Regions from separate parts of the Oceanobacillus sp. M65 genome, predicted to be linked through region 3. Evidence: riboswitches for the same ligand, from Rfam matches in the RefSeq annotation. Region 3 holds a riboswitch; each other region holds the start of a gene.
What was found. A riboswitch is a leader RNA that binds a small molecule or an ion and turns the genes downstream of it on or off. The one in region 3 is predicted to bind thiamine pyrophosphate.

Region 1 (11,125 bases), on a different contig from region 3:
TCATACTCCACATCTGGAACACTCGGTTTATCTAACACATAATACTCATAACCATATTGATTTAATACTTCTCGTAATGCTTCGATTTCTTTCTGTGCTTGCTGTTGATCCATCCAAGCACCTCCTATTGTTTCGTGATTGGGGCAAATTTAGCTAGAACTCGCTTAATTCCAGTTGGTGCAGGAAAAGCAATATCCAGTTCCATTGCTTCTCCTTCACCTTGAACTTTAACGACAGTCCCAGTCCCCCATTTTTTGTGATTTGCTTTGTCTCCTGGTCCCCATGTTTCGCTTTCTGCACCCGTTGTTTTCTGCATGCGCTCTGCTTTCCGTTTTAATGGTGCAGGTTTATCTTTTGGTTGGCCGAGAGGGCTACCAAACATAGACGACTTCGCTTGTTCAATGCCTTCAATTAATTCTTCCGGTATTTCACCAATGAAACGGCTAATCGGGTTCATGTTCGTACGACCATATAAGGTACGCATTTTTGCATGTGTCAGATAAAGCTGCTGTTCAGCTCTCGTAATCCCTACATAGGCGAGTCTGCGCTCTTCTTCCATCTCATCGTTATCAAACATGGAACGACTATGTGGGAAGACATTTTCCTCCATCCCTATCAAGAAGACGACAGGGAATTCTAATCCTTTGGCCGCATGCAAGGTCATTAAGGTTATCTTTTCCTCATTATCCGGATCTTCCTCATCAACACGATCAATATCTGCAATTAGAGCAAGATCTGTAAGAAACGCGACCAATGTTTTATCTTCTGCGGTTGCTTCAAAATCTTTTGTTACTGTCATAAATTCTTCTAAGTTTTCCAGACGGCTTTGTGACTCGATGGTACGCTCGTTTTTCAGCATTTCTTCATAGCCTGTCCGTTCGAGGACTGCTTCAACCATATCTGTAGCCGTTAGAAACTCCTGTTGTTGGGAAAGCGATTGGATGAGCTGGCCAAACTGCGCTAAAGCATTGGCTGCCTTCTTTGAAACACCGGTGAAATCTACCTCTTTTACCGCTTCGTTAAAGGAGATATCATGCGTAGCAGCGTGCTCACGCAAACGGTCGATAGATGTTTTTCCAATACCCCGCTTCGGTACATTTACTACCCGCTCAAAGCTCAAATCATCATCAGGATTTGTAATAAGGCGCAAATAGGCGACCATATCTTTAATTTCTTTTCGCTCGTAGAACTTTGTTCCCCCGACCATTTGATAGGAAATATTGGATTTCATTAACGTATCCTCGACCGCACGAGACTGTGCATTAGTACGATATAAAATTGCCACATCTCCCGGAGAGAAACCTTCACGGCGGGTCAGCTCTTGAATTTTATCAGTAATAAATAGTGCTTCTTCCTGCTCTGTTGCCCCTTGGAAGTAGTGTATGTTTTTCCCGTCTGGATTTTCCGTCCAAAGATTCTTTGGTTTTCGGCCAGAGTTGTTTTCAATCACTTTATTAGCAGCAGATAAAATTGATTTAGTCGAACGGTAATTTTGCTCTAAGAAAATGGTCCGTGATGTTGGATAGTCTTTTTCAAAGGATAAAATGTTCGAAATATCTGCACCACGCCAGCGATAAATTGACTGATCGGAATCCCCCACTACACACAGGTTTTGGAAACGACTCGCAAGTTGTTTAACAAGAAAATATTGGGCATGGTTTGTATCCTGGTACTCATCGACATGAATGTATTGAAATCTGCGTTGATAATATTCCAAGACTTCAGGCACACGTTTGAATAAATGAATCGTCTGCATGATCAAGTCATCAAAATCTAGAGATTGATTCTTTTTCAATATTTTTTCATATGATTCATAAATTTGTCCGACTTGTCGATCAAAGAAATTACCGACATTCTTATTGTATTCAGCTGCAGTTATTAGTTCGTTCTTAGCTGCACTAATTTGTCCCAGCATCGCGCGAGGGTCAAATTTCTTTGGATCAATGTTCAGGTTTTTTAGAATCTGTTTGATTACAGATAGCTGGTCCCCACTGTCCAAAATACTAAAATTACGGTTATAGCCGATCCGATCGATGTCTCTGCGAAGAATACGTACACACATAGAGTGGAATGTGGATACCCACATATACTCACTTTCCGGGCCAACTAGTTTGCGGACACGATCCTTCATCTCTCTTGAAGCTTTGTTCGTAAAGGTAATCGCAAGCACATTGCGAGCTGCTACTTCTTTCTCACCAAGTAGGTAAGCAATTCGATGTGTAAGCACGCGGGTTTTACCACTCCCCGCACCTGCCATGATTAGCAAGGGACCTTCTGTATGTTTCACTGCCTCTTGCTGTTCTTTATTTAATCCTTTTAATAAGTCATCCATCGTCTGACTCATACTTCCACCGCCTAACTCAATTATCTTTTATCGCTTTTACTGTTTTTATTGCTTTTTTAATGTCTGTATATATAATATTGCCGACAATAATCACATCAGCATTCTCTTTCATATCTCGTGCCTGTTGCACCGTCTCAATTCCTCCACCGTAAAAAAGCTTTGTTTCATCAAGCTGTTGCTTCACTTTTTTCACAAGCTCGGGGTCACCATATTTGCCGCTGTACTCCATATAAAAAACCGGTAAGTGGAAGACTTTTTCCGCCATATATGCATATGCAATGACATCTTCTTCATCCGGCAAGTAACTGTTTGTATGGGTGAAAGCCTTGGCTTCCTCATTCAAAATGCAATATCCTTCAAACAAAATCTCACTATATTCCATCATGTCGACAAACTCTTTAATCGCCTGATGCTGGATATCCATCATCCACTTCTTCTCTTTTGAATTCAGAACCATAGGGATATAGTAATAATCAAATCCTGGGGTGATCGCGTCCATTGAGGATATTTCTAAAATACATGGGACAGTATATCTGCGGACACGGGCAAGCAAATCAAGTACCCCGTCCAATGTGATGTCATCTGTTCCACCAACAATCACAGCGTCCGTTCCTGATTCACAAATCATTTCTAAATGTTCATCCGAGATTTCCTTGGCAGGGTCGAGTTTAAATATATGTTTCCATTCGTTCATTGTAGTATACAAATTGTTAATCCTCCATTAACTTAATCCATTACTTTATTATACCAAAAAAACCTAGCGGAATTTAGGGATAAGGGTGAAATTTTTTAGAAGGTGTCGTGGGTGGCGATGGAGCTGGGTTTTGGATGGGTGTTGCGTCTGTTTTGGTGGGAGCTGCGTCTCTTTGCTGGATTGGTGCGTCTGTTTTGATGGGAGCTGCGCCTCTTTACGAAGGCGACACGCGACTTCACAAGAGCAGAACGCGACTTTGCGAGAGCGACACGCGACTTTATGAAAACGCCACGCGTGGCCCTCACACTTCACTCTAATCTATGAGGTTATAAAATTCTTTTGTATTCCTATATAACTGGCTATAAACTTGCCCTTCATCGATCTTTTTTAAATAGGCTATTTTTTCAACGATGCGATGCAGCATGTGAGGATGTGTAGGCCTGCCTTGAAATTCTCCTTCAAACGGCCATGGCCCGTCCGTCTCCACCATTATTTGCTCTAATGGATAAGCAGAAATCAATTGCTGGATTTCCGATTCATACATGCAATCAGGCGTTATGGAAATATAATAGCCATTTTTAATCATTCGCTCTACTGTCTGCTTATCTCCTTTAAACCAGTGAAAGTTCGCCTTTTTCACCTGATATTTTTCTAGTAGATCACAAACAACAGGTGCATCCTCATACACAGCGTGCAGCACAATAGGCTTATTAAGTTGGGCGGCTTTTCTGATAAACCGCTCCAAAAGATCAACGTACGCGCTCAGGTCTAATGCAGGATTCTCTTTTCGCATATAATACGGTAAGCCAACCTCGCCGATTGCCATGAATCTATGTTGTTCTTGATCGATTAATTCCCATAGTGCGGCCTGTTCTTCCTCCGTTGGCAGTTCTTGCTCGGGATGGTAACCTATGGCCGGCTTTACCCGCACGTCCTCTTTCCCTATCTCTAATAGCCTTTGAGCAGACTGCAAGTGGTTCGACACACAAATCAGCGCCTCCACATTCGCATCATCTAAATCTTGCAATATCCTTTGCTGCTCTTGTTTGGTATACATGTCCAAATGAATATGAGCATCGATAACAGCTCGCATTATGCTTCACTCCGCAACTCATGGTAAATTTGTTTTTTCCAATTCAAAAATTCTTCCGTCAGAACGAGCTCTTCTCGACGGGGGCGCTCGAAAGGAATTGTAAACTCCCGCTTCACTGTGGCGGGATTGCTGGATAACACTAATACTCGATCAGATAAGTAAATGGCTTCCTCTATATTGTGTGTAACAAATAAAACAGATTTACGGTTTTCTTCCCAAATGGACAGCAGCCATTTTTGCATGTCGAGTCTTGTAAATTCATCTAAGGCAGAAAATGGTTCGTCCAGACAAATGAAAGGCTGCGGACTGAGCAAGGATCTTACAAAAGCAGCGCGCTGTCGCATCCCACCTGACAACTGATGGGGGTAGGCATTCACATAATCTGCAAGACCTGCCCTCTCCAGCATGGCGCTTGCTCTTTCTTTATTAGGCTTTGCATGTAACTCTTCACCGAGAACGACATTATCGAGCACTGTACGCCATGGAAACAAAGAAGAGCTTTGTGGTGTATAACTGATTTTCCCACGCTTTCCGTTAATTTTTTCTCCACCTAAATAAAAGTCGCCTTCATCTGGTGTATATAAGCCGCCAATTAAATGAAACAGCGTACTTTTCCCACTACCAGAAGGCCCGAGCAAGGAAACAAATTCACCTTCTTTTACAGAAAAGGAAACAGACTGAAGAACTTTTTTCTCCCCAAATGACTTGGATACCTCGCTTACCTTAAGTTCACTCATGATTTCGCCTCCTGTCCGGCTCGTCCTTTAATGCAAAACCTTTCCAATGCAATAATGAAACTAAAAAATAGCAAACATAACAACATGATGAAAAATATCGCTACAAATACCCGGTCTGTTCTAAAAGAGGCCTGTGCCAATGTCATATATACTCCGATGCCCTGGTTGGCACCTAACCATTCGGAAATGACCGCTCCCATCACACTGTATGTAGCAGATATTTTTAAACCAGAAAATACAGTTGGCAACGCATGTGGCAATTCTAGCTTCGAAAAAACCTGCCGTTTTGATGCGCCTGCCATGTACATATAATGCTTCATCTCAGCATTCGTTTGGCGGAATCCATCCAAGGCCGCTACCGCAACCGGGAAGAAACAAACAAGGGTAATGATAAATAATTTTGGTAGGACGCCAAACCCAAACCATATAATTAACAATGGCGCTAGCACAATGATCGGGATATTCTGGGATAGGATAAGCAATGGATAAAACGCCTGCCGTACACGAGGCATCAAATGTAATAAGACAGCAATAAGCAATCCTATACTTGTACCAATTACAAATCCTACTATTGATAGCTTTGTGGTTGAGACAAGATGATGTGCATAATTAGACCAGCTGCTTAACCCTTCTTCCATAATGGTCAATGGTGATGGCAGTAACCAAGCAGGAATAGCAAACAAACGACTGCTAGCTTCCCACAAAATAAGTAAAAGGATAACGACCAACACAGGACGCCATCCTTGTTCCACAATTTTTTTCATAATCATCAGGGTACTGCCAGAAGCAGTACCCTCCACCTCCATTCTTAACGGTATTTTTCCGTTAACACGTCCATTGATGCTCCATCCGGCTTGTAATAAACCTTCACTTGAGAAATTATGCTCGGACATCCAAGGCTGGCCATTTTTTCATTCATTTTTTCGATGATGGAAAATAACGCTGTCAGTTCCCCTTCCATTGTGGTCTCTAGCGGATTCACCTGATACTTAACTCCTGACTGTTCAATTACATCAATAGCCGCATCAACATATGGAATACTATCTTCACCGTTTTTAGTTTTTGGGACAATTTGTATACTTACTAACGCATTTGCCATTATTCCTCACACTCCAATTCAATTCTATTTTTCTGGTAAAAATTCATTTGTATATGCACTGCTGGCATCTAGTTCTTTTTCCAATAGTCCATTCTCATACATCCAATCTCCGTAATTCTGCCAAACCTTCTCGTCCTGCTCTCCCCACTGGTTAGCATCATCTTGATATTTCGGGGAGATCCATTCCTGACTTGCTTTTACCAATTCTGGGTCTAAGTCAGGCACTGCCTCTATTAAAATATCAGCTGCTTTATCAGGGTTGTCGATTGCATACTCATACCCCTTCGTCACTGCTTTCATAAATGCTTGGATTGTTTCTGGATCGGATTCTATCAGACTTTCATTCGTGGTGATAACAGGAGTATAGTAATCTAGCTTGTCACTATAATCGGTTAAATATTGCATATTCAAATCAACATCGCGTAACTCTGCTTCCACTCCAGTCCATCCATAATAGATCCAGGCAAAATCAACATCTCTTTCGACAGCCGTGAAAAAGTCGGTATTTCCCATGTTTATAATATTGACATCCTCTACGCTGGCATCTTCCTGCTTCATTAATGAATCAATTACTGCCTTCTCTACAGGTGCACCCCAGCCACCATATGTTTTTCCGGCGTAATCAGCAGGCGACGTAATTTCTTTATCCGCAGGGGAAGCAAAACCCGATGTATTATGCTGAATAATTGCAGCAAGTGAAACAATTGGGATGTCCTGGATACGCGCTTCGGTCACAGCTTCTTGTGCTCCTATCCCAAATTCAGCCTTTCCGGATGCCACCACCTGGTCTGCCCCTGATTCACCTGGCAAGGTGATCTCTACATCCAACCCTTCTTCTTCAAAATACCCTTCTGCTTGGGCAACATATAATCCTGTGTGGTTCGTATTCGGTGTCCAATCGAGCACCATTGTCACTTTCTTTAAACTGCTGTCCTCTTGATCATTACCTGTTGCCTCTTGATTACAACCTGCAATGATCAAGTTGAACAAAACAACCATACTAAGTAAAAGCTTTTTCATTCTTCTTTCCTCCTTTTTTGTTATGACACATAATGCTGTTGTTTGGAGGAACATATTGTTTTCATGCACAAAAAATGCGCTCAGGGCTCACCCAGGCGCATATATCGTCACATTCACTTCTATATGTTCCCTACGCTGGTTTAAGCCAGATCAGGTTCCAAGGGTCTATATCTTACGGATATGATCTCAACCAGCAACACTGGTCCCCCTACATCGAAACGTACTATTCAATTAACAACATTACATTCTTACTCTGCCATAGATTGCCACAAAATACAAGTTAAGTCTAGATGGTTTTACCTTAAAATACTATTCATTTTCTTCAAGCTTACGAATTATTTTTTCTGATGACTGATTGATTTTATCCAGCTCTATATTGCTTGGAGAAGTACTGGAAAGGTTGTATTTTTCTTTTAGGTGTAAAATTCTCTTCACACTCTCATCGATTCTTTCTTCCTTAATAGCTCCACTTTCCACAGCCTTGGTTAAGCTATGAACAGCTTTCAATTTATTTTCATCACCATGGCATACTAAAACAATATCATTTCCCGCTTGAACCGCTTTTACGGTAGCATCACCTATATCATAGTTTTCTAAAATGGCCCCCATTGTCAAATCATCGGTTATGGTTACTCCGTCAAATCCCAATTCTTCTCTTAACATAGTGGTGACCACATTTTTAGATAAAGAAGCGGGATCTTCATTATCTATCTCGGGTAACAGTATATGTGCAACCATCGTCATATCAGCTTGGTGATCAATAGCTTTTTGGAATGGCACCAATTCCATTTCTCGGATGCTTTCCAAACTATTATGCACTACAGGTAAGCCCAAGTGGGAATCCACATCTGTATCCCCGTGGCCTGGAAAATGTTTGATGACAGGAATGATGCCTTTTGATTGGATACCTTTCATCTCTTCAACGCCCATCTTCGAAACAATCTCCTTGTTATCACCAAATGCTCTCTTTCCGATAATAGGGTTATCTGGGTTACTATTAACATCCATTACAGGGGCCATTGTTACATTAAACCCGAATGCGTTTACCCTTTCTCCAATCGCTTCCCCAACTTGGTATGCAAGCTCTGTATTATTAAGATCACCAATCTTCTTACTGTCTGGTAAATTTACTATTTTGGGAGGCATTCTTGATACGACCCCACCTTCTTCATCTACAGAAATAAAAAGAGGGATATCCTGAGAATCGGCGTTCAATTCCTTTAGTTCCCTGTTCAAATTTAATAATTGTTTTGAGTCGGTTATATTCCTTTCAAACAAAATGACTCCACCGATATGATTTTCTTGTATGAAATTCCTCGTTTGATCATTCACTTGGGTACCTTCAAACCCAATCATAAGCATCTGGCCAACTTTTTCTTTAATTGTCATAGAAGAAATCTTTTCTTGAACTGCTTCTTTCATATCTACAGAGGATTCTTCGGAGTCCTTTTCGTCTTCTTCTGTAGGATTATCTTGGGCACTGCTTTTGCCTTCGTCTTCATTCCCATCACCTTTATTGTCTTGCCTTTGTTGTATTTCTTGCTCCACGCTGTTGTCTGTATTCTGGGAACACCCCACCAACGCGGTGAAGAAAATCAGAGCTAAACAAACTCCTATCGCTTTCCATTTAATATTTTTTATTCCCATGATGTCCTCCCATGTATAGCGATATGTTGCCTTCTTGTTTTTATATTCTTTAGTATAAGCAAAGAGATGCCGGGCTATGACCCAGCATCTCTTTGTTTACTACTTCTCTTCATCTGTAAGTCGGCCTAAGACCATCTTGTATCCTTCGCTACCATAATTAATACATCTACGCACACGCGATATGGTTGCAGTTGAAGCATTGGTTTCCTGTTCAATCACCGTGTAGGTACGGCCTTCACTTAGCATTTTTGCCACTTGTAGCCGTTGGGAGATGGCATGGATCTCTGACATTGTCGCAATATCATCAAAAAAGCGGTAGCATTCTTCCCGGTCCTTTAGTGTAAGAATTGCATCGAACAATTGATCGAGCTGTTCTCCTCGTAGTTTATCTATTTGCACAAACAAGCCCTCCTGCTTCTAATTAGTTATGTTGACGGACTCGGTTAATCCAGGACTGGTAGGAATAACATTGATCCAAGTTTTCCCTGGGACAAAGCCCACTATTTCTCCATCCTTTACAGGAACAATTCTTCCTTCTCTATTCTCCCATTGCAATTGTTGTACTTTCCCTTTTTGCAAAAGGTATGCATTTCCGCCCGATTCCATGTCGACGGCCCTCCGTCCAGCATCATCAATCACTTCATGTGGGGTTTCCACTATAAATACATTTGCTACCTGTATAGGCTCTTCTGTGTTCAGTTCTACTGTTTGTTCACGGTCATTATAGCGCGTGTACACTTCATCGCTTGCACTATAGTCATATTCGACAATTTCCATTGGTTGATCGGAATAAACAATTTCTGCATGCTGAGCTGGATCACCAGAAATCTCCTTATCGCTTTTCACAAAAGTAAGCGGCTCAATATCAGCAGTTGTCTCATAGCCTTTACTTTTGGCAACGTCATATACAGCCCCAAGCTGCAAATAGGAATTATGTGGCGCCTTACGGAATGATTCTCGCTTGAACAAGTTTCCATCATTATCATATAGGGATCCATTTAAATGTTCAATTCCTCTGTTCATAATCATATCATTAACAAAATTTGCTGCCCCGTGATAAACATAAAGTGCGTTATAATCATTGGCCAAATTGAAATAAAATTCCCGTGCACTTCTTACAGGGCCAACAACATCCGGCATTTCACTTTGAAACATAGCAAGAAAACGAGTGATTTTCCCTTCAGCTAATATTTCAAACACAAGATCTGCTCTAGACAACCCGGTTTGCGGCCTTGCTTTGGAATGATTATTCACCATCACACCGACAATGCGGTTATTAGTGGGTTCGTCTATTGCCACTCCTGTCAAAGGAGCTACAATTTCATTGGCAACTTCAGGTTGACTTGTTTTCTCTTGCACATCGTTATCCTTCGTTTCATTGTTGTCCGCTTCCTGTTTCTCTTTATCGGAGCAACCTACAAGTAAGATGAATGCTAGTACTAGCACCCATACGATTTTCTTCATTTTCTACAACACCCTTGTTAACATAGATTTTACTCCATTATACGCTAACACATGGTCGCTGGGAATAGTACTGCTTTTTTCTTCACGTCCACAATCCCCTGCTGTGTTATCCGAATGTGAGGGAGGTGTGTTGAAGATAAGAAAAATATCGAGTAAACCGGGTCTGAAAAAGGATAACCATATTCTTTTAATATCGTTTTAAGCTGCTTTTCCTTCTCAATTAAGTCCCGCATGTTTCCATCATACATGGTGCCCGAGAGTGTGAGTGGGATCTCCAGTAAAATTTCTCCTTCATGGACGATCACAATTCCTCCGCCTAATTCCTTTAATCGATTGCCTGCTAAGATAATATCGGCTTTATTTTTTCCAATAAAGATGAAGTCACCTGTCGTAGAATAAGAACTTGCCATACCGCCAAGACGATCTGTGAAACCACGTATGGTCGTATTCACACGCCACTTCCCTTTTCGATCTAGTAGGAGAAGGAAAGCATCCTTCTTCGTTTCTGGTAACCGTTCTGTTGCAATGTCTGTATCAATCGCATACGGTTTTATAATGACATCATTCACCATATCAAGTCCGATAGGCACAGAAAACTGCAATTCATTTTCTGTAAGTTCCCAATCATAGGTTAGTTTTCCTATCCCATATTCATCCCAATTCACTACATTGGAAATCTCTTGTGGGCTATGATCTTTTACAATCCACTGTCCTTTGGCCAAAACACTTTCAGGGTGCGGATTATCCTTATTTGAAAGAATATTGATATTGGCAATTCGACCTGGTGCGATGCTTCCAAGTTGCTCCTCCAAGCTAAGGTGTTTTGCTGCATTATAGCTTGCCATCATATAGGCTTCTTCAATTGGTACGCCTTTTTCTATCGCAATCTCAATACAAACGTTCATCAAGCCATCTTCATAGAATCCTGGAGTAGCTCCATCCGTGGTCATTGTAAGATTATCATAGCTTTTTAGATTCATAGCCAACAGTTCCTCAAGCAGCTGCGGCAAATCTGGTCGAATAGAAG
Region 2 (11,125 bases), on a different contig from region 3:
AACAGGCAGCAGTATTGCTTCCCTTCCTGTTAACCTACAGGCAGCGAAACGAATTGGTGTACCAAAAGATGTAAGGGAAACGATCTTACCTTTAGGCGCCACCATTCATATGGATGGTTCCTGCCTCTCTGCTATGTTAAAGATTGCTTTTGTATTTGGTGTCTTTAACATGGACTTTAGTGGTTGGGATACATTTTTAACGGCGATCGGCATTTGTCTGCTGTCCGGGATCGTAATGAGTGGGATTCCAGGAGGCGGATTTATGGGTGAAATGATGATCATTAGCTTGTACGGACTGCCGTTGGAAGCATTGCCAATTATTTCGGCAATTGGAGTAGTAGTTGACCCACCGGCAACGATGGTAAATGTTACTGGTGATACTGTCTCCAGTATGCTTGTTACAAGGCAGATAGAAGGTAAAGATTGGATAAAACAAGCTGAGGTATAAACAAAAAACAAGACCTATCTTATAACCAAAAGAAAGAGAATCATATCGTAGCACTAGTTGGCTACTCATGATTCTCTTTCTTTTTTCATATAATACTTCCTTCTATAGGTTTATGGCTATCTTGCCGAATTGTTTATTAACCTCAAGATATTCAAATGCCTCTTGCATATTGTCTATTGCAAATGTCTTGTCGACGATAGGATGCATATTAAAGTTTTTCATATGATCCAAGAGCGCTCTCAATTCCTGTCTACTTCCCATTGTAGAGCCAAACAGCTGGTATTGCCCATAGAAAAAGGAACGAAGATCGAAGTCGATGGTATCCTCTGTCGTGGCACCAAAAATAACCATGCGTCCACCTTTTTTTAATACATCCAAAGAACGTTTAAAGGTAGCGCGCCCCACACTATCAATCACGAGATCAACTGTTTCGTTCTCTAATTGTTTTACCCAATCTTCGCTATCAAGCAAGACAACATCTGCTCCTAATGATTTTGCTTTTTCAAGCTTTTCTTCGCTTCTTGACGTAACAATTACCCGTGCTCCAACGTTTTTAGCGAATGAAATAAGATAAGTAGACACACCACTTCCAGCACCTGGAATAAATACAGTTTCCCCTTCTTTAATCTGACCTTTTGTAAACAATGCTCTATATCCTGTAAGGGCTGATAAAGCGAGAACTCCTGCTTCCTCCCAAGATAAATGAGATGGTTTTTGTTCCACTTGTTCACTGGATATAACCATTTTTTCGGCGAAGGTTCCATGGTCAGGCATACCTAAGATATCAAATTCTGCTGGTGGAGCATCACTATTCTCATACCAACGCAAACCAGGATTGATGATAACTTCGTCACCTTCTTTAACATTTTGAACTCCTTCGCCAATTGATTCGATTATACCCGCTCCATCTGAGCCAAGAATCAATGCTTCTTTATCCTCTCCGCGCCGATTTGGAATGTAAAGATCACGTCTGTTTAAACCAGCCACTTTTAGGGCCACCAAAACCTGTCCTTCCCCTGCGGTTGGTGTTTCCATATCCTTTACTTTTAACTCGCCATATTCATGTACAAATGCTTTCAATTGCTTTTTCCCCTTTCCACGTATGTACTAAATTTCGATAATTGTGCCTTCGTAATAATATCCTCTGTAAACAATGGGACAAACATAAGGTGTTGGCTCTGAAATTCTTGCTTTATTTTTGAAATGTATTGTTTCTCATGTTTCCTGCGTTTTTCATAAAATGTCCCTTCCACTTCGTTAGGTAATAGTTTATTTACCACTAAGGTATTCACAGAGAGTTGATACTTTTCTAGTAACTCTATCGCCTTTTTTGTTTCAAGTATAGGAAGTTTTTCTGGATTTAATACAAAAATGAATTCCGTCTTTCTTGGGTTTAGCAATATTTCCCTTGCCTGATAGAACCGCTCCTGCCTTGCTTTAAGCACCTCGTATATAGGATCATCTACCGGTTCACCGTCATGTAATAATCTGGAATAATTTTCATTCGTTTTTTGTCTCTTTTGTAGCAGACCATCAATCCATACACCCATCAACTCAGGAAGAGAAAGCAGGCGAATGGTATGTCCTGTTGGAGCAGTATCAAAAACTATTTTATCAAAATTCGCCCTCTCTTCCAAAATAATTGAAATTAATTTTTCAAATAAGGCTGCTTCCTCCGCTCCTGGTGAAGCCTTAGCGGTATCAAGCTGACGATTCACCTCATCTATCATTCCTACATGTACGATACCCTTAATCGTTGATTTCACACGTTGAATGTAAGAGGATGCCTCATAATCAGGGTCAATTTCGATTGCTGTTAAGAATTTGGAAAGGCGTTTCATGGCTCCACCTATTTTCTGATCAAATATATCACCTGTATTATGGGCCGGGTCTGTTGATACAAGTAATGTTCTGATACCTTTTTCAGCAAAACTCCAAGCTAAGGCAGCAGCTGTCGTGGACTTCCCCACTCCTCCTTTTCCACCAATAAAGATGATCTCCTTTTCTGTGTTCATATAGCACCTCCTATTCTATTTTAACAACAACGAATCCCTGATAAGGGGGAGTTTTCCATGCCCATGCGCAAGTGCCAATCATGAAACTTCTCTATTATGTGTGGATAAAGTTCTAGCGTATAGTAAAACACTGGGTTAGGGATGCCAATCATTTCAGAGTATAGTAGTAGCAGAAAAAGATCTTCTTCCTTTCTTAGTTCTCTGGCAATTTCCTGCCGATGCGGTGTACTAAGCACTTCCTCATAAAATGCAATTGCTTTCTTTAGCTTGCCTAGCATTCTATCCCCTCCCTTTAGTATGAAGTTCTATGCTTAATTGCTATGGTGAAATACAAAAAGGAGCTAACTAGCTCCTTTTTGTCATCACACTCAGTTGCTAATTATTCATCTTCTGTTGAATTGATAATCGGTTTTGTTAACACATTAAAGGCCGTTAGGATAATCCAGACAGCAAACACAAAAATAATAGCGCCGAGTACGAACAATAGTGTGTTTGCGTCATTTCCTGCCCATGACCATTCAAACACCACCTGCTGGAACATTGCGTATAGCGTCATAAACATAAGGAAAATCATAGGTATTAACACCACTGCATAGTTTCTCCCTTGCCTCCTGAGCCATACGGCTATTAACATCAAGCTGATGCCTGCTAGTAACTGGTTAGCTGTACCAAATAAAGGCCATAGCTGATAACCACCAGACCCAAACCCTTTCGGCCCTTCTGGCAATAGTACAAGAGCAGCACTAGACACAACAGCTACCGTTGTAGCAACATGCTTTTTGGTTAACGCTGGAACTTTGTATTCTACACCAAGCTCAGAAATAATGTAGCGCATTAATCGTACAGAAGTATCGAGCGTGGTTGCAGCAAAGCTTACAACAATGATCGATACAATGGTTGTAGCAATATCTGCCGGTAACCCGACTCCCGAGGCTAAGTTTGCGGCGCCTTCAATAAACACTCCCAATCCTGCACCATTTGCATCTGTAAAACTGGCATAAGTAGCAAAGAAATCATCTTTATTCGCAAAAAATGTAGCCACCGCAATAATCGAAATAAGTGCAAGAATTCCTTCTCCAACTGCACCAAAATAGCCAACAAAGCGTGCATCTGTTTCTTTATTTAATTGTTTAGAAGAAGTGCCAGAGGAAACCAATCCATGAAAACCAGAGATCGCACCACAGGCTATTGTAATAAATAATAATGGAAGCAATGATTTGTCAGGATTTGCGTTTGTGACAGGAGCCGTCATTTCTGGATTCAAAAATATTAATCCAAGATATAAGATTCCAAGACCTACAACAAGCTGGTGTGAATTAATAAAGTCTCTTGGTTGCAAGAGTTTCCAAACCGGTAGTGTTGAGGCAATGTATACATAGACCATTAAGATGACAATCCAGATGAGAAATGCTGAAGAAGTGGCACCAAGTCCAAACAGTCCACTTGCCCCCTCTCCGCCAAAGTATTTAACCAAGTCAATTTGTAAGAAACCTACTTTGCTAGCCAATATAGCCGTGGCATACATAACACCAAGCGCCAAAAGAGATGGAATGAGCATCCGTTTATTCCGTTTGAATACTGCATATCCAATCCAAATAGCTAATGGAATTTGAATAAACACTGGTAGAACACTAGCCGGATAGGAGATAAATAGATTTGAAATCACCCAGGCAAAAACTGCGTTTACCATTAATACTAGAATTAATATGATAAACAAAAATAATATCTTGGCACGCTGTCCAACTAGTCTGTGTGCTAATGTTCCAACAGACTGGCCCTTATTCCGCACAGAGAGAACTAATGTACCGAAGTCATGGACCCCTGCAGCAAAAACGGTCCCTAGTATCACCCATAAAAACGCTGGAAGCCAGCCCCAATAGACAGCGATTGCTGGTCCTAGTATGGGAGCAGCCCCCGCAACAGAGGTGAAATGATGCCCCCATAAGACGAACTTATTTGTAGGAACAAAATCCACCCCGTCCTTATAACGGTGTGCAGGTGTTACATAATTCGGATCGAGCCTGAAGATTTTTTCTGCTACAAACTTGGAATAATATCTGTAGCCAAGAGCAAAAATGACCATACCAATAAGTGCAACTAAAATACCTGACATACCTTATTCCTCCTATACTAAGTAGTTAACACACCTTCGAAAAGAATATATGGACGTGTTTCTTTAATCCATATGTGAAAGCGCTTTGATTTAGTATGGTTTTATATGGCTTTTTAGAATATTTCAGTGCTCAAATGGTAGTTTATGGGATTTGCAAAACGTAGAAGATTTATCTGTTGTTAATGCAGATTACAAATCTATTGTCGTAGGGTTAAAAGTAGACAACAAAGAAATTTTTACTTCTATGAAATTCCGAAAATGAGGAAAGAAGAATTTTAAACAAAAAAGCCGGACAATAACTTGAATTATCTACGATAAAATTCGAGTTTGTCCGGCGATTACATTTTTATAGATATCTGAAACACCATTCAGCGGAAGAAAATACTTCCATTTGACATAGCGTTCTTTGCTAATGAGAACATATGGCCCAGCGTAATAACTTTAGTAAAGCTTTCCTTGTTTAAATAAGATTGTGGAGAGTTTCATTACAGAGTGGATGTAACAATTTTGCCTTAGTGGAAACGCGTCTCCAAAATACTGCGGATACACTGTTTCAAAGGTGTGTTGCATTTTATCATATAATTTCTCGTAAACTTGCTCTTCACTATAAAATTGCGTTTCTCTCCCTTGTAGCCACTCAAAATAGGAAACGATAACACCACCAGCATTTGCCAAAATATCCGGGATAACAACTACCCCTTTTTCACTGAGATAGCTGTCGGCTTCCCCTGTAATTGGCGCATTCGCTCCCTCAACAATAATCTTTGCTTTCATTTGCTTCATATTTTCCTGGTGGATTTGCCCACCAAGTGCAGCCAATACTAATATGTCTGTATCCATTGTAAGCAAGTCGTCCCTATCGCAAATAGTGGCTTTCACATTGGCCTCTTCCAGGCTTTCTTTATCTATTGGAAGATCACCATTATTCGATTTTGTATACTTTATCAATTCTGGAATATCTAGCCCATCAGCATTATGCAATGTCACGTTTCTATCACTGACAGCTACTACTTTATTGTTCAAAAAGTTACACTTATTTGCTTCAGCTGCTACGACAGATCCAACATTTCCGAAACCTTGTATAGCAATTTTAAGGGACTTGTCTTTATGATCAAGGACAGTTTTAGCAAAAATATTATCCCGTTCGTTTAACCATTTATACTTATCTTTTGTAAAATCATGTAGCATATAGCGAAGGGAGAAATAGACTCCCTTTCCCGTCGCCTGTCTTCTCCCCAAAGAGCCACCGTTTACAACACTTTTACCAGTAAAACTACCTCTATACTTCATACCTGGATGGATGCTCTTGTATTCTCCCATCATCCAGTCCATTTCCCGTTCTCCTGATCCGACGTCAGGCGCCGGTATATCTTTTTCCGGACCAATGATCTGACTGAAATATTGGACATATTTTCTACAGATTTGATTTAGTTCTTTCACCTTAAATTTTCTTGGATCAATTACCACTCCGCCCTTCCCTCCTCCAAAGGGAACTTCATGCAAGGCGTTTTTTAACGTCATTAAGGCAGCAAGGTTACTTACTTCTTCTTCCTCAACAGACTCATGAAAACGAATACCTCCTTTATAAGGTCCTATAATATTATTATGTTGGACACGAAATGCCGGTATCCGAGTCACTTTGCCATCCTCTAACGCGATTCTAAGGAATGATTTATGAATATGATTAGGGGTGGACAAGATAGAGGTGAGAGAAGTAAATGCTTTTTTTCTTGTTTCTCCAGAAATTTCTGGTAAAAATGATTGATCATCAAGCAATGCATCTAGAGATTGTTCGATGATAGTAGAAGTATTGCTTCCCATTTTAGTTCCTCCTGACTAAGATTTGCCAAATGAGGTATAGATCAGCCACCTGCAGGGGGCATGCCAGAAACCGATAGCAGTGCTGCCTTTTGGTTTATGCTCCTTCACCTAAGTAATTGGCGACTGATACAAGCCCCACTTTTTTACGATTCTAACAAATCCAGCCTCAAAGGACCATGAAAACGGTTTATCACCAAAGAAAAATAGCGAAAAGTGTTGCTGCTAGAAGACCAATTATGACTGGAATAAAATTTTTGCGAACGAGCTCCATTACAGAAATACCACAAAAACCTGCGATTGCAATAAGCGATGACCAGGCTACAATTGTTCCTCCCCCCGTCCAAATAGACCCCATTTGCCCAATAGCTGCTAATGTAGCAGCATCAATTGAACCGTTTTCCAACGATGCAGCTAAGGCGCCTGTGAGCGGTAGACCGGAGAATCCCGAACCATCCAAACCTGTAATAATCCCAATGATTAAGATACTTAGCGCAGCAAGAAGGGCATTTTCAGGTAAAAAAGTCTGGCTAGTTTGCACAAGGTCAAACAGAAACGCTGGTTGACTCTCCTCCATTCCTAAAATACTTCCTGAGAAGTCCGAGCTTCCTAGAAAAAAGAAACCAGCAATTGGTATAACTGGGCCCATTGCCTTAAAGGCAAACACAAAACCATCCGTTATATGTGTTGTTATATAATCAAGGGAATGCTGTTTACCAAAGGCTACAGTTGAGAGTAGTAAAAGAATGACTGCTACTCCACCGACAAAGGCAGCTCCATCTCCCCCTTCAAGTCCACTCATTCTTCCAGATAGCAGTTTTTCATATACCATATAAATAACAACACCTAACAGTGTTAGTGGTACAACCACTGCAAATATTTTACTCCACGCGGTTAAATTTTTCGTATGTGCCTTATTCGTCGTCTCTTTTACGGATTGCATTTGCTCCAATTCTAATTCAATTAATGGATCATTTCTATGACGTATTGTTTTCCGGTACAACAAGTAAGCTAACGCAATGGCGATGACACCAGCAATGACAGACAATACAAGGGCACGATCAGCCACTATAGCTGTCTCAATCCCGGCCGCTGTAGCTGATAAGCTTGGTGCTACCTGTACAATATAATCCGACGATAATGCCATTCCTTGACCAGCAAGCGCAATGGCAACTGCTGCCATCATAACCGGCAAACCCGCTCTAATAGCCGCTGGTACTAGCAATGCGCAAATTAATGGGACAGCAGGAGTTGGCCAGAAAAATAATGATATGACATACGTGATAACTGCTAGGACAAAAAAGGAAATATGCCCATTTATCATCATTTTTTGGATGGGTTGGATCATTCGTTTATCTGCACCTAAATCACGTAATGAATGTAAAAGCGCAAGCATGAATGTGATGATTAGGAAAATACTAAACAGTTCCTGTGCAGCAATTAGGTTCGCATTAAAAATGGCTTTAAAGCCTGCTACAAGGTTTCCATTGTACACCCACGCTACAATGAACGTTCCGAGTAATGTTGGTAATACAACCCCTTTTCGAAAAATCATCGTTCCAATAATCAATAAAGTAAACAGTCCATATATCCAATGAGAAATGGTAAGTTCCATCCTACATCTTCCTCTCAATAATGGTTGTATAGCCTATGCATTAAGGGAATGTTTAGTTCTTTGGTTACCGGGAATATAAAAACCATAGAACATTATTAGGAGGTAGAAAAAGATGAAACCATTTATCAAAGAATATACAAATGACGAAGTATTAAAAACAGATGTGAGTATTTTAAAAGACAAAGGGATTAACAAAGATGATGTTTATGTATTGTCCCACGATGACGACCGTACGAAACGAATTGCTGGAAGTGTTGATGCCAACACAATCGGCATAAAGGAAATGGATTTTGGGAACGCAGTCGGAAACTTATTTAATAGTAAAGGTGACGAGCTGCGCTCGAAACTTCAGGAGGTAGGTTTCTCTCAAGCAGAAGCTGAAAATTATGAAGAGGATATGGACGAAGGAAAAGTATTACTAATTGTAACAAACAACGAAAATGCAGCTAGCTACTTAATGTAGTCTTATTACAAAGTCGTTTGTCTTAAGGCTAAAAAACGAGCATGCCAACCAATAATCTAGTTGGCATGCTCGTTTTGTATGTGGTAAAGAAGGTAGTCTCCCTTAATAAGAGAGACCACCCACATGTGAGCGGAATACTTTCTTAATTCGTATTCATTAATGTCCTTGGCTGTTTGTGAAATAAGAAAAAGACAAGTATAGCACTAAGCAGGAAAGCAGGCAGCATGTAAGAGCCATTATATAATAAGGAATACAGCCATACTGGTTGCCCTTCTATTGCTGACTCAAAAAATGTAACTCCTGCAATATAATGTGCACCAAAGCGTAGGATTGATCCTAGAAACACTCCTGCCACTATATATCCCAAATACTTCTTAGTTTGCCCTTTTTGCAGAGCTTGTTGAATTTTTTTAGAAAACATACCTGCAAACCCTAATACAGTAAATGCTACAGCATAGTCAAAAAATCCTTGAAGTGGGTATAATACATAAGCAGTACCTACGGCAATTTGTAACATGCCCCAAAGAAAGCCTGCCAATAAGCCTCCCTTAACTCCCCAACGAAAAGCCACAATAAAAATAGGAATCATAGCAAAGGATATTGATCCTCCTTGGGCCCATATCTTAAATGATAAAAATGGAATAATATCCAACAAAAGTGCAAAGGCAGCAAATATGGCTACCTCAACTAAAAATAATGTGCGTTTTCTATTCATTTCTCTCTCCCCTTTTTAAAGCGAATTTTAAACAAACAAAAAAAGCAATGCCAAGGGGAAGACTTCCTGATGGGAATCCGCTCACATTGCTTTTATTCCATCAAAAAAGCCACCATCCCTACGTTAGTACTAACTAACAGGTTCAAAGGGTAAGAACATCACTGTTCACTCTCAGCCATTGGCTCCCCCTGTAGGCTTTTCAAACTATGCTTTTTTTATTAATTTCATTGTAACCCACATTCTGTAGGCTTACAACTATTGTGTAAGCTCGATAAATTCCTCAACATCCTTCACACATAATTGAATAGCTGCTTCCCAGAAATCAGGTTTCGTTAAGTCGACATTCATATGCTTCATGGCAAGATCCTCCACATTCATTCTACCAGTGTCACGTAGCAACGAAATGTATGCATCCTCAAAGTTTTCCCCTTGTTCTTTGGCGGCAGCATAAATTCCAAGGCTGAATAAATACCCAAAGGTGTACGGGAAGTTATAGAATGGAACACCCGTAATATGGAAATGTAGTTTAGAAGACCAGAAATTAGGATCATATTCATCCAGTGCATCCTGATAAGCTTCCTTCTGGGCCTCTACCATGATCTCATTCAGGCGGTTAACCGATACAAGCCCTTCTTTTCTTTCTTCATAAAAACGGTTCTCAAAGATAAAACGTGCATGTATATTCATGAAGAATGCTACACTACGTTGAATTTTATCTTCAAGCAGTCCGATTTTCTCTTCTTTATTTTGTGCATTTTTAACCGAAGCATCTGCTACAATCATTTCAGCGAACGTGGAAGCTGTCTCCGCAACATTCATCGCATAACGCTGATTTAACCCATTCACATCATTCATAACATGCTGGTGATAGGCATGGCCTAGTTCATGAGCCAAAGTAGCAATATTTGAAGACGTCCCAGAGAATGTCATAAAGATTCTAGTTTGCTCACTATCAGGGAAGCTTGTACAGAACCCACCAGGTCGCTTGCCAGCACGGTCTTCTGCCTCAATCCAGCGTTTGTCAAAGGCCATTTGAGCAAAGTCGGCCATTTTGGGACTGAATTTACCGAAATGGTCTACAATAAACTTACTGGCCTCAGTATAGCTCGATTTTTTCACAGTATTTGTTAATGGTGCTCCAATATCATACATCCTCATTTTTTCTAGCCCAAGAAGGTCTGCTTTTTTCTCTAAATATTTAACAAAGTGCTTTTTATTATTCGAAATAGCTGTCCACATTGCGTCAAGTGTTTCCTGCTTCATTCGGTTAATTGCAAGTGGCTCCTTAAGAACACTCTTCCAATTACGATGCTTATAAGTTTGCAGTCGGAATCCAGCTAAATGGTTTAATGTCTGACCAAAAAGGGCAGATTGTTCCTTCCATGCCTCCCCCAGCTTATCAAAAACAGCCTTTCTTACTTTACGATCTGGATGACCTAATTTATTAGATGCCTGCCCGACAGATAGAGACTTCACTTTATTATCTTCTTCTACTTCCACTGTCATTTTTCCAACGATTGTATCATACATTTGACTCCAGCCGTGATAACCATCAACTCCAAGATCATTGATTAGCACTTCCTGTTCAACAGATAGAAGCTCCTTTGCCTGTTCTCTGTATTCGTTAAGGACAAAGGAAAGCTCCGCTAAACCATCATGCTGAAGTAATGTAACCCATGTGGTATCTTCTATGGCAACTAGCTTTTGTACGAACTTCGACATGATGGCATCTAATTCTGCCCGCAATTCGCTACGTTTACCAACTAGAAGACTTGCTTTCTCGTCCGTTACATCCTGTGCGCTTAGACAACTGATAAACGCGGAAGCTTCTCTTAACTTTTTCATTACACTCTCAAGCTCGTTTACTACACCAGTTAACTGTTCTGCTTCCACATTACCATCTTCTGGAGTAAATGCCTCTACTTCAGCTGAGAATGT
Region 3 (11,125 bases):
CTTGGCCAGATGTATGTAGACGATCAGCGGTTCACAAAAAACATTGATCAATTTGGGGATGGCCTTGCAGTATTTATGCGTGATGCAATGGCGATATATGCAGATAAAAGGAAGTGAAAACAGGAAGAAGGGGGCACAACGATGCTCCCTTCTTCCTAGTTGTCTGGGAAATCTAAACGGACGCTTGCGCTTTTGAGGTTTATAACTGATTTACGGCTTTTTGTATGTCTGATGCCTTGGTGATGGCAGATATGATAGCCACACCATCTGCTCCAGCTTCCATAACATCTCTAGCTGATGTGGTGGTAATGCCCCCAATCCCAACGAGCGGTAAATGTGATAGCTGTTTTCGAACTTGAGATATCCATTTCGTGCCAACAGGAGTTTTGGCATCCTTTTTTGTCCCAGTTGGAAAAATAGGACCTACTCCGAGGTAATCAATTACAGATAAAGGGCTCTGTTCAAGCTCTGTTAGCGTTGATATGGATAATCCGATCATTTTATCAGGAAATCGAGCCCGCACCTCTTCTGCGTTGACGTCGTCTTGGCCGACATGGATTCCATCTGCATCTAAGACCTCTGCAAGCTCTAAATCATCGTTAACAATAAAAGGGATGGAGTTCTGGTAACAAATCTTTCTTAGCTGCCTTCCTAGCATTACCTTTTTTAAACCCATTAGAGAGTCAGGGCCTTTTTCACGAAATTGAAAGGCCGTAATCCCTGCTTGAGCTGCTTCTGTTAAGATATCCACCGGGTTTCTATCGCAATCTTGGCTGCCCATTATGAAATATTTGCGAAGTAGGTGTGCCTCCATTTAAACCTTCCTTTCTTGCAATTGCGCTGGGTCAAGGGATAATGCATCAATAAACATAGGTGAGAAGCTACCAGGACCCGTCACATTATGCTGTTGTGCTGCAAACTCAGCGGCATGCCCATAAAAGGAAACGGCGGTTAGCAGACTATCTTTCGCAGCGTCCCCCGAAGATAAACAAGCCGTAATAATAGAACCAAGCAAGCAACCTGCTCCAGTTATTTTTCCTAGTAAAGGATGACCAGAATCATTTGTGTATAGATTGCCATCTGTATAGATGAAATCTGTTTTTCCAGTGATAATAGCTGAAGTTTGAAAGGTTTCTGCTACACTTTGGACAACTTCATTTGCATCACCATCTCCCACAGAATCCACTCCTCTCGCTTCCCAGGGGGTACTTACAAGATGAGCCAGTTCTCCTGCATTGCCTTTAATAGCAGTGAATTGGATTTCATCTGTAAGTTGCTTTACCGCATCCTTACGAAAATCAGTTGCAGCCACACCAACTGGGTCGAGTACAACAGGTATTCCTTTTCTATTTGCAGAAATTCCCGCTCTTATCATGGCGGGCAGTTCCTCAGGCGTCAATGTTCCAATATTGATTAATACCCCATCAGCTGCTGAGGCCATTTCGGCGGCTTCTTTCTCCGCTTTAGCCATCACGGGAGCTCCGCCGAATGCCAGCAGTCCATTTGCTGTGAAATTCATCACGACTTGGTTTGTTAAATGATGGATAAGTGGATTGTTTCTCCTTACGTCTTTGATTAGATCAGCATTCATTGCTTATCTTTCCTCCTTTATCCCGGTGCAACAGTCCGTAAGACTCCCACTTCAAACAGTGATATTTAAGAGGGAGTAAACGGACGCTAACACCCCGATTCGTTCAACTAACAATCAGTGGGGAAGATAAACCTCCCACTGATTGAAGGTTCACTTTATCCTTGTCGCCCAATGGTTCGTCGGACCATTTCCAGCCCCAATTGGAAAGGAATAGCGTATTGCTTCCGTAACAAATTTCTTCGCATGCAAAACAGCTTCATAAAGCGATAAACCTTTACTTAAGTTAGCGGTTATTGCTGCAGAATAGGTGCACCCTGTGCCATGTGTATTCTTTGTGTTAATGCGTTCCTCCGAAAACGTATATATGCGATGGCCATCATAAAGGAAATCTACTGCTCTTCCCTGAAGATGTCCGCCCTTAATAAGTGCTGCGCCAGCTCCCAGTTCATCAACTATATAAGCAGCAGCTTCCTTCATATCTTCTGTTGACTCTATTTGTCTTCCCGTAATAAATTCCGTTTCTGGAAGGTTGGGGGTAACAATGGTTGTCAGTGGAAGCAGCTCCTTTTTTAGAAAATGGCGTGCTTCTTCAACAATGAGAGGATCGCCACTTGTTGCTACCATTACAGGGTCCATGACATAAGCAACTTCCTTCTTGGTTTTAGTTATATACCTCGCAATAACTTCCATCATGGGCTCATTTGCAATCATTCCCGTTTTGAGGGCATGCACCGGCATATCGGAAAGCACAGATTCGAGTTGTTGCTCAATAAATTCAACTGGAAGGTGATGCACATCCTGCACACCTGTTGTGTTTTGGGCTACGACTGATGTCACAACAGACATCCCGTAGGTTTGTAATTCCTGAAAGGTTTTTAAATCAGCTTGAATGCCAGCACCCCCGCTTGGATCTGTTCCAGCGATCGTTAGCGCACAAGGTATTTGTTTCATTAGCGATTCCCCTTTTTAGCTGATGGCCATTCTTCGCACGTGTAAGCCATCTCCCAAAATTTCAACTCCAACTGGCAACTTATGCGGAAGGCTTCTTTCATTTTTTCCTGTTCTTCAAGTGAACTTTGGTTAGCAAATCGATCTAGACGAGTGCGTAATTCATTCGTTGTGTGCTCGATTTCTTCTCCAGTATAAAAGGTTATCCAATCGTAAAAGGGATGACTTTCATCAGGTTGATATTGTTCTACTAATTTCTTGCCAATTTCTAGATATGTCCATGGGCAGGGAAGTAAAGCCCCGATAATCTCACCAGACGAACCCATTTGAGCATGGTACATCATATGTTTAATATAATGGTCGGCAGTAGGCGGAAGTGAATGCCCTTGTAATGCTTCATATTCTACGCCAATATGCTCACAGAAATTTCGATGTGGATGAATTTCATCGTGAAGTACAAATTTAATCTGATCGAAGAAATAAGCGATATCTTCCCGATCTTGTGATTTTGAAAGGGCAATTCCATAAATTTGCATAAACGCATTCAAGTATTCATAATCCGCTTTAATATAATGGGCGAGCGCTTCCTTTGAGATGTCACCTTTTCCGACACCTTGTACAAATGGATGCGCGAAAATCATCTGAAATAGATCATTGTTTTCTTGTCTTAACTGTTCTGAAAAGTTCATAGTTAATGCCTCCTTTTAATGTAGATAACCATTTACTGGACGTTAAACCTTTTCTCTAATTCCATAGATTCGAAGGTGAATAAAAGACTAAGTGCCTTGTATTCTAGTAATTGAACGTTCGTTTAAACGGGAAACGATAAATAGACCAATGAAGGCGCCTGTAACACTGCTGACGAGAAAGGATGGCATGAAGAAAAGTGCTCCAACAGGATTTCCTAGCAGAATAGTTGAGATAGGTACAGCGCACAGAGAACCCAAAACTCCTGTTCCAATCATCTCTCCAAGGGTTGCCCAACGCTTTTTGCCAAGCTTTTGATACAGAATGCCTGCAAGAAGAGCACCTATCATTCCGCCTGGAAATGCTAGCAATGTTCCAAGGCCAAGTAAGTTCCGCACTAATCCGATCATAAAAGCAATCCCAACTGCTGGCACAGGGCCTAGTATAACTGCTGCAATGACGTTAACTGCATGCTGAACTGGGTAGGCTTTGGCAATGCCAGCAGGAAACCAAAGTAGTTGGGAGCCAAGAGTTCCAATGGCAACAAACACTGCCATGGTGGTAATCATTTGTGTCTTTTTCACGATAACCTCCTTTCTTTAGACTAACCTGATGGCAATAATAAAAAGCCAGGTCACAAGGGGACCTGGCTTCGGTAATTTGAAATAGGATAGACGTAACTTGTACGTCCACTACTTCCCTCCGCTGGTATTAACCAGATCAGGTTCATAAGAGTCGGTAGCTCATGTGCTAACCTCTCAGCCCGCCATAATCGGGCCCCCCTAGTAGTCTTCTTCGTATGAAATTATTGATCAGCAACAATGCCGATACTTATAGACTAACAAACTATTTAGCATTTGTCATGGGTATTATGGTTTGAAAATCACTTTAATACTTCCATCTTCTTTCTTGTCAAACATGTCATATGCTTTATCCGCCTCATCTAAGGACATTCTGTGTGTAATAAGGTCGGTAGGATCAACTTTTTTCTGCTCCACCATATCATAAAGCTTTGGCATCATATGGATGATCGGAGCCTGCCCCATCGTCAGGGCGACGTTTCGGGTAAAGAAATCACCTAATGGGAAACTATTGGCATCTGATCCATATACACCCGTCAATTGGACAGTACCAAACTTTCGTACAGCTTTTGATGCTGTTATGATCGGACTGATTGTTCCAAATTGGTTATCCATTTCCGAACCAAATTCTGTTTTTGGTGGCACGGTTCCGTCCATCCCGACGCAATCAATCACTACATCTGCTCCACCTTTTGTTTCTTCATGAAGCAGTTCACCAACTTTTTCATGCTCCTTAAAGTTAAATGTTTCTACATTATTGGTTTGAGCAGCATGGTCAAGTCGGTAATCCATCTGGTCAACGGATATTACGCGTTTTGCTCCCTTTAACCATGCAAACTTTTGAGCCATCAACCCAACTGGGCCTGAACCTAGAATGATAACAGTATCGCCTTCTTGTACCCCGCCATTTTCCACACTCCAATATGCGGTTGGAATGACGTCGGATAATAATAACACCTGTTCATCACTCAATTCGCTCGACTCTGGCACTTTAAAAGAGGTAAAGTCAGCGTATGGCACACGGAGGTATTCTGCCTGTCCTCCTGGATAGCCACCATTTTGTTCGGTGAAACCAAATAGCCCACCAACTTCACCATGTGGGTTGGATTCATCACATTGGCTTTCCATTTGGTTTTTACAGAAGAAACATTCACCACACCCTATATTAAAAGGAATGACCACTCGATCCCCTTTTTTCAAGCTTTTCACTTCTGAACCAACTTCTTCTACAATCCCCATTGGCTCATGCCCAACCACATAGTCGGTTTCCGGCTCTATTCCTCCATGATACAGATGAAGGTCTGATCCACATATGCCGCTTGCTGTGATGCGTACAATCACATCGCTATTTTCTTGAATCGTTGGATCATCCACTTGTTTTCCTACCATTGCTTCTTTGCCTTGAAATGTTACAGCTTTCATTCCGCCACATCCTTTAGTATAAGTTATAGAGAATATTTCCGTAATTTAGTACTATTAAACAAGAGGTTAATAATTTTTGGATCAGGAAGTGATGGAGATGACAGAAGGGTTGATATTCAGCGATTTAGAAAAACAGACAAAGGACAATATACTTTTTCCAAATTTTGACCTTACCTTAGCTCAGGGAGAGATTGTTGCCATATACTCGACGTTAAATGTACGGAAAATGCTTCTTGATCTTCTAAGAGGTAAGGCTGTACCTTCTAAAGGAAAAATTTCTGTTCACGGAAAAACATTGGAAGAAGACAAGAAGGCATATATGTCTGCTATAAATATTTGTTTTTATGAAGAAGGGTTATATGAAAGATTAAAAGTAGAGGATTATTTTTCCCTCTTTATCAAGCTTTACACCTCTGGTTATCGTATGGAAGAACTTCTATTGGATACCCAACTTCAGGATAAAAGAAGGGCCAGGATCCGAAGTTTAACAGATTCAGAAAAAAGAAGAGTACATTTTGGCACAATGATCATACGAAATCCAGATGTGTTTATTTTTGAAGAGCCAGATTTGAATGTAGACATGGAAACGAGAAGGGGTTTTGTAAACCTAGTAAAGAAGCTGCAGAAAAAACGAAAAGCCAGTTTAATTCTGACAGGTAATCTGGAAAGTGCGTTGACCGTAGCTGACCAGGTGTTTCGATTGGACGATAATGGTCTCCATGTTGTGCAAGTTGCGGAAGAAGAAAGCAAAAAAGAAGAAGTACTTACAGAAGAAAAAGATGGCGACGATATTAAGCCATTTCAATTTAATAAAATTCCGACCAAAGTAAATGAAAAAATTGTGTTATTCGATCCACAAGAGATTGACTATGTAGAAAGCAATGATGGGCAATCCAATATTTATATTAAAGGTGAATCATTTCCTAGCCTGTTCACATTAAATGAGCTAGAAAGCCGGCTACAACATGTTGGTTTTTTCCGTTGCCACCGTTCTTACATTGTCAATCTACAAAAGGTACGTGAAGTGATCACATGGACGAGAAATAGCTACAGTCTCATTTTAGATGATAAAGCAAAATCCTCCATTCCGCTTTCTAAAACAAAAATGGCCCAATTAAAGGAGATGTTGGGACTGAAATAAGCTCCATTCACCCCCTTATTTGCTCTTTTCACGGTGAAAGTGCTGATTTCATGCGGTTTTCCTTCTATAGTTGACTTATAGAAAACATCACCATCTGGGAGGAAAACAAATGGAAAACATTATCGAAGTGACATCTCTTGCGAAGATATTTGGCAATCAAACAGCTTTAGAGGATGTCCATTTTTCAGTCAAAAAAGGAGAAACATTTGGTTTTCTTGGACCAAGCGGTTCAGGAAAAACCACCACAATAAAAATTTTAACAGGGCAACTTTCGCACACCTCAGGGGAGGCATCTGTTTTTGGGAAGCCAGCAGCCACCTTAAATAAGCCCCAAGATCGTAAAAGGTTTGGTGTCATTACAGATAACAGTGGACTGTACCAACGACTCTCCATTGAAGATAATTTAAAGCTTTACTGTCAGCTATATGATGTTCCGTCCACTCGCATCTCAGAAGTGCTTGAGATGGTCAGTCTGTCAGAAGAAAGAAAAAAGAATGTTGCTAAACTATCAAAAGGAATGATTCAGCGTGTGACATTAGCTAGAGCTTTGCTTCATGAGCCTGAGCTGTTATTTCTGGATGAACCAACCTCTGCGTTGGATCCGGCTAACTCTAAGCATATTCATCAAGGACTTCGCGAATTAAACCGAAAAGGGACGACCATTTTTCTGACAACCCATGACATGAGTGAGGCAGAGAGCCTTTGTGATCGCGTTGCCTTTCTTAACAAAGGTAGGATACAGCTTCTAGATGAACCAAAAGCACTGCGCAGACAATTCGCGGAAAACACCGTTTTACTAGAATTACAAGATGGAAGTAACATCACGCTTCCCGGCGGACAAGAGGGAGCAAAAGAAATTTATGAACGGTTGGCATCCGGAAAGGTCGTTTCCATTCATTCAAATGAACCAACATTAGGAGATATTTTTGTGGAAGTTACAGGGAGGGAATTAGTATGACGTTTTCAATAAAGCGAATGTATGCCATTTTTCAAAAGGATGTAAGGGACTTAACCAAAAATATGTTTATTACAACCACGATGCTTATGCCGCTATTGCTGGCACTTTTCTACGGTAGAATGGACGAAGTAACGATTGATATGCACTATTTAATTATTAACTTGAGTTTTGCGGCAGTAGGGGTTTTTGTTCAGAGTGCCATCATTGCAGAGGAAAAGGAAAAAAACACGTTGCGTGGATTAATGCTCTCACCAGCTACATTACCAGAGATTCTGGGCGGGAAAAGTCTGGTTACATTTGTTATAACAGTGTTAACAGTTATAGTTTGTGCCTATTTAACAGGGTATGAACCAGCCAATTACTTGATAGTCGGGGGAGCAATTCTAATCTCTTGCTTCTTCTATATAGCGTTAGGAACCTTAATGGGGCTCCTGACAAAATCTGTTGTGGAAGCATCTGTCGTGACATTACCTGTTATGTTTATATTTTCTTTTGGCTCTTTATTTCTTACGCTAATTGAGGAGTATCCAATTCTTACCTTTATTGAATATTTGCCAAACGTTCAACTGGTCGAACTAGCAACAGAAGTAGAAGCAGGAGCTATGTTTGCCGACTTATGGAGCAATTTTGCCATCATTCTAGCCTGGATTGTAGTAGCAAGTCTCTTAACAGTTGTCGTTTATAAGAAAAAGGAAATGGATGCTTAATGAATGTAATGCTTTAACATGCGAAGCAGTGCGGGGTGTAACCTAGTCTTTACTCTCGTGCTTGATATCACGAATTCTTATAAAAACACCGAAAAATCATCAGATTTATTTCGAAATCGTGATGATTTTTCGGTGTTTTGGTGTACATGGCTCTATTTTAGTTCTTTATCTAAAAATGCGTAGAAGTCGACCCATTCTTCAATAATTTTGGATGTTGGTTTTCCAAGTCCGTGTCCTGCTTTGGATTCTAAGCGGAGGACAATAGTAGAATCCACATGCGCTTTTTCCTTTAATGTTGCAGCAAATTTTTTCGCATGGGCTGGCACAACCCTGTCATCACTTTCCGCTGTTGCGATTAACACTGGTGGATATGTTACTCCCGCTTCTACATTATGGAGTGGGGAATAAGCATAGAGAAATGGGAAGTGTTCAGCGTTGTCAGCACTACCATACTCTGGAATCCAGTAGCGACCTATGGTGAACTTATGGTAACGTAGCATGTCAATTACAGGAACACGACAAATGACTGCACCAAACAAATCTGGGCGTTGTACCATACACGCAGCAACAAGCAGGCCACCATTTGATCCCCCCATAATCGATAACTTTTCTTTACGGGTATAATTATTGGTAATTAGCCATTCTCCTGCCGCGATGAAGTCATCGAAGACATTTTGTTTGTTCTCTAGCATTCCAGCTTTATGCCATGCTTCCCCGTACTCTGTCCCGCCACGAAGGTTGGCAACAGCATAAACGCCACCTTTTTCTAGCCAGCGGAGAACAGCTGGGTTAAATGATGGAGTCATACTAACATTAAAGCCGCCATACCCATAAAGCAAAACGGGATTTTGACCATTGAGCTCAAGATCTTTACGATAGGTGAGAAACATAGGCACTTTCGTTCCGTCTTTAGATGGGTAAAAGACTTGAACTGTTTTAAATGGGTCTGTATCTACAGTCATTTCGGACTCTGCTATCACTTCTAATTCATTACTGCCCACATTGTATGAATAAATTGTCGTTGGGTTTAAGAAGGAAGTAAGACCAAAGTATATAATGCCTTCCTCTTTGTTTCGCGTAATATCAGTGAGTGAACCTAGTATCGGTAACTCAATTTCATGCTTGTACACCCCATCTCTACTGAAAAGATGAAGTTGATGATGAGCATCCTTCTGGACTGCGACTACTAGGGTTTCGTTTAACGCTACTACATATTCTAGAACGCCTTGCTGCTCGGGAATGACTTCTTTCCAGTTCTCTTTTTGAGGGGCATTTATATCAATGGCCACGACCCTTCCCATTGGTGCCAATTGGTTCGTTTGAAAATAGAATAGGCTTCCTTCGTTTGTGATATAGCTGTACTCGGCATCTTGCTGATCTAACAATTTAATAAAAGCATCCTCAGAATTAATTGGTTTAATATAGATTCTATTCTCTGTGGCAGTACCTTCGTTTACGTATAAACCAATATATTTCTTATCATCGCTAATAAATGCAGAAAACATTAGTTCCTTATCTTCTGGCTGTTCATGTACAAGGATGTCGTCTTGTTGTTTAGTCCCTAGCTTATGGAAATATACAGTGTTGAAATTACTCTCATCCTCTGGTTCTACTGACCCCGGCTCTGGGAATCGACTGTAGTAAAATCCACTATCATCAGGAGACCAGACAATGCTTGAGAACTTCACATGCTGAATGTGGTCTTGCAGATTTTCATTGTTTGCTACATCAATAGCACGTATTTCTTGCCAGTCACTTCCATGAGTTGAAGTAGCATAGCTTATATATTGCCCTGAGTAACTGATGGCATAATTGGTCATTGCCACTGTACCATCCTCGCTCAAGCCATTCGGATCAATAACGATGGATTCCTGTCCATTTTTCTCTTTATATAAAACAGCTTGATTTTGTAACCCTTCATTACGTTGATAAAAGAGGGTTCCTTTTACTTTTTTTGGCACAGAATGCTTTGTGTAGTGAAACAACGCCTCTAGTTTTTCTTTGTCAGTATGCTGACTAGTTGCTGTGGAAAAGTAATCCGCACACTCTTTTCCAAGTTGGTTGCTCCATTCAATCGAGTCAGTTGAATCAGGATTCTCTAGCCAACGGTATGGATCACTTACCTTTGTTCCATGAAAATCTTCCACGATACTATCTTTTTTTAGCTGCTTCATCTGTAGATCCCCCTCTTGTTCTTATCTAGCTACATTCGACAAAAAAGACGGGAATCCTCCCTACCGTAATTTATCTCCGTTCACCTTTTGAAACATTACTTGTTATTTTCTACACGTGCCAAAGCATAGAAAAAAGGCCAGCAGAATTTCGGCTGACCTTTTACCTTTTCTATTATGGAGCATAGCGGGCTCGAACCGCTGACCTCTTCGCTGCCAGCGAAGCGCTCTCCCAGCTGAGCTAATGCCCCGGACAAGTAAATATTATACTTTGTCCTAACTTATTTTTCAAGTATTAAAAATAAGTCATATCACAGGGGATATGTTTTGATTGGTTACATAGAACTGTTTTTTGTTATTTATAGTTCGATAGTTCTGAATTTACATAAACTTAACTAAAATGCGATAGATTATTACAAAGTGTTATGCCATATTAGAAATGTGTCAACTTATGGCATAATACTATATTTACTGGAGGGTCCTCATGCAAAATCTGTTTAGGAAAAAGTCTTTCTCTGTTTTTCTCATTTTCACGTTAATTTTTACAAATTTTGTACCGGTTATTAACGTTGCGGCAGCAGAGACAATCACAGATGATTTACTTATTTCAGAGTACGTAGAAGGTAGTTCTAATAATAAAGCTATTGAACTCTATAACGGTACAGGCGATGATGTTAATCTAGCGAACTATCAGCTTGCATTGTATAGTAATGGCAACGAAGAGGCTAACAGTACATTAGATTTAGAAGGAACGTTAGCAAATGGCGACGTTTATGTGATAGCACATAATAGTGCTGTAGCTGAAATTAGAGAAGTAGCAGATATCACTTCCTCTGTAACAGGCTTCAACGGGAATGATGCCATAGTACTTTCAAAAAGTGAGGAACAGATTGATATAGTTGGTGAAATTGGCAACGAT

Region 1: linked by a shared signal. The riboswitch ahead of ACTWPF_RS15770 (ABC transporter substrate-binding protein) and the one ahead of thiW (energy coupling factor transporter S component ThiW) in region 3 are both predicted to bind thiamine pyrophosphate.
Region 2: linked by a shared signal. The riboswitch ahead of thiT (energy-coupled thiamine transporter ThiT) and the one ahead of thiW (energy coupling factor transporter S component ThiW) in region 3 are both predicted to bind thiamine pyrophosphate.

The regions. Positions count from the first base shown of each region.
Region 1 is NZ_JBQQCJ010000004.1:131,249-142,373, reverse strand. Features, by position in the region: gene ligA (NAD-dependent DNA ligase LigA) at 1-113, opposite strand, end outside; gene pcrA (DNA helicase PcrA) at 125-2,344, opposite strand; gene ACTWPF_RS15795 (heptaprenylglyceryl phosphate synthase) at 2,361-3,038, opposite strand; gene ACTWPF_RS15790 (TatD family hydrolase) at 3,352-4,131, opposite strand; gene ACTWPF_RS15785 (ABC transporter ATP-binding protein) at 4,131-4,868, opposite strand; gene ACTWPF_RS15780 (ABC transporter permease) at 4,865-5,632, opposite strand; gene ACTWPF_RS15775 (thiamine-binding protein) at 5,677-5,967, opposite strand; gene ACTWPF_RS15770 (ABC transporter substrate-binding protein) at 5,992-6,987, opposite strand; TPP riboswitch at 7,098-7,207, opposite strand; gene nagZ (beta-N-acetylhexosaminidase) at 7,297-8,634, opposite strand; gene ACTWPF_RS15760 (YerC/YecD family TrpR-related protein) at 8,734-9,033, opposite strand; gene ACTWPF_RS15755 (DUF3048 domain-containing protein) at 9,052-10,098, opposite strand; gene ACTWPF_RS15750 (adenine deaminase C-terminal domain-containing protein) at 10,143-11,125, opposite strand, start outside.
Region 2 is NZ_JBQQCJ010000002.1:833,857-844,981, forward strand. Features, by position in the region: gene ACTWPF_RS11855 (dicarboxylate/amino acid:cation symporter) at 1-448, shown strand, start outside; gene ACTWPF_RS11860 (zinc-binding dehydrogenase) at 551-1,528, opposite strand; gene ACTWPF_RS11865 (ArsA family ATPase) at 1,525-2,463, opposite strand; gene ACTWPF_RS11870 (cory-CC-star protein) at 2,484-2,741, opposite strand; gene ACTWPF_RS11875 (carbon starvation CstA family protein) at 2,843-4,576, opposite strand; gene ACTWPF_RS11880 (Glu/Leu/Phe/Val family dehydrogenase) at 5,018-6,397, opposite strand; gene ACTWPF_RS11885 (hypothetical protein) at 6,588-8,009, opposite strand; gene ACTWPF_RS11890 (general stress protein) at 8,122-8,472, shown strand; gene thiT (energy-coupled thiamine transporter ThiT) at 8,615-9,187, opposite strand; TPP riboswitch at 9,286-9,386, opposite strand; gene ACTWPF_RS11900 (M3 family oligoendopeptidase) at 9,443-11,125, opposite strand, start outside.
Region 3 is NZ_JBQQCJ010000005.1:144,811-155,935, forward strand. Features, by position in the region: gene ACTWPF_RS17555 (MerR family transcriptional regulator) at 1-117, shown strand, start outside; gene thiE (thiamine phosphate synthase) at 200-814, opposite strand; gene thiM (hydroxyethylthiazole kinase) at 815-1,591, opposite strand; gene thiD (bifunctional hydroxymethylpyrimidine kinase/phosphomethylpyrimidine kinase) at 1,742-2,542, opposite strand; gene tenA (thiaminase II) at 2,542-3,228, opposite strand; gene thiW (energy coupling factor transporter S component ThiW) at 3,316-3,810, opposite strand; TPP riboswitch at 3,907-4,020, opposite strand; gene ACTWPF_RS17585 (zinc-dependent alcohol dehydrogenase) at 4,096-5,229, opposite strand; gene ACTWPF_RS17590 (LytTR family transcriptional regulator DNA-binding domain-containing protein) at 5,306-6,370, shown strand; gene ACTWPF_RS17595 (ABC transporter ATP-binding protein) at 6,480-7,328, shown strand; gene ACTWPF_RS17600 (ABC transporter permease) at 7,325-8,035, shown strand; gene ACTWPF_RS17605 (prolyl oligopeptidase family serine peptidase) at 8,188-10,209, opposite strand; tRNA gene ACTWPF_RS17610 (tRNA-Ala) at 10,385-10,457, opposite strand; gene ACTWPF_RS17615 (5'-nucleotidase C-terminal domain-containing protein) at 10,691-11,125, shown strand, end outside.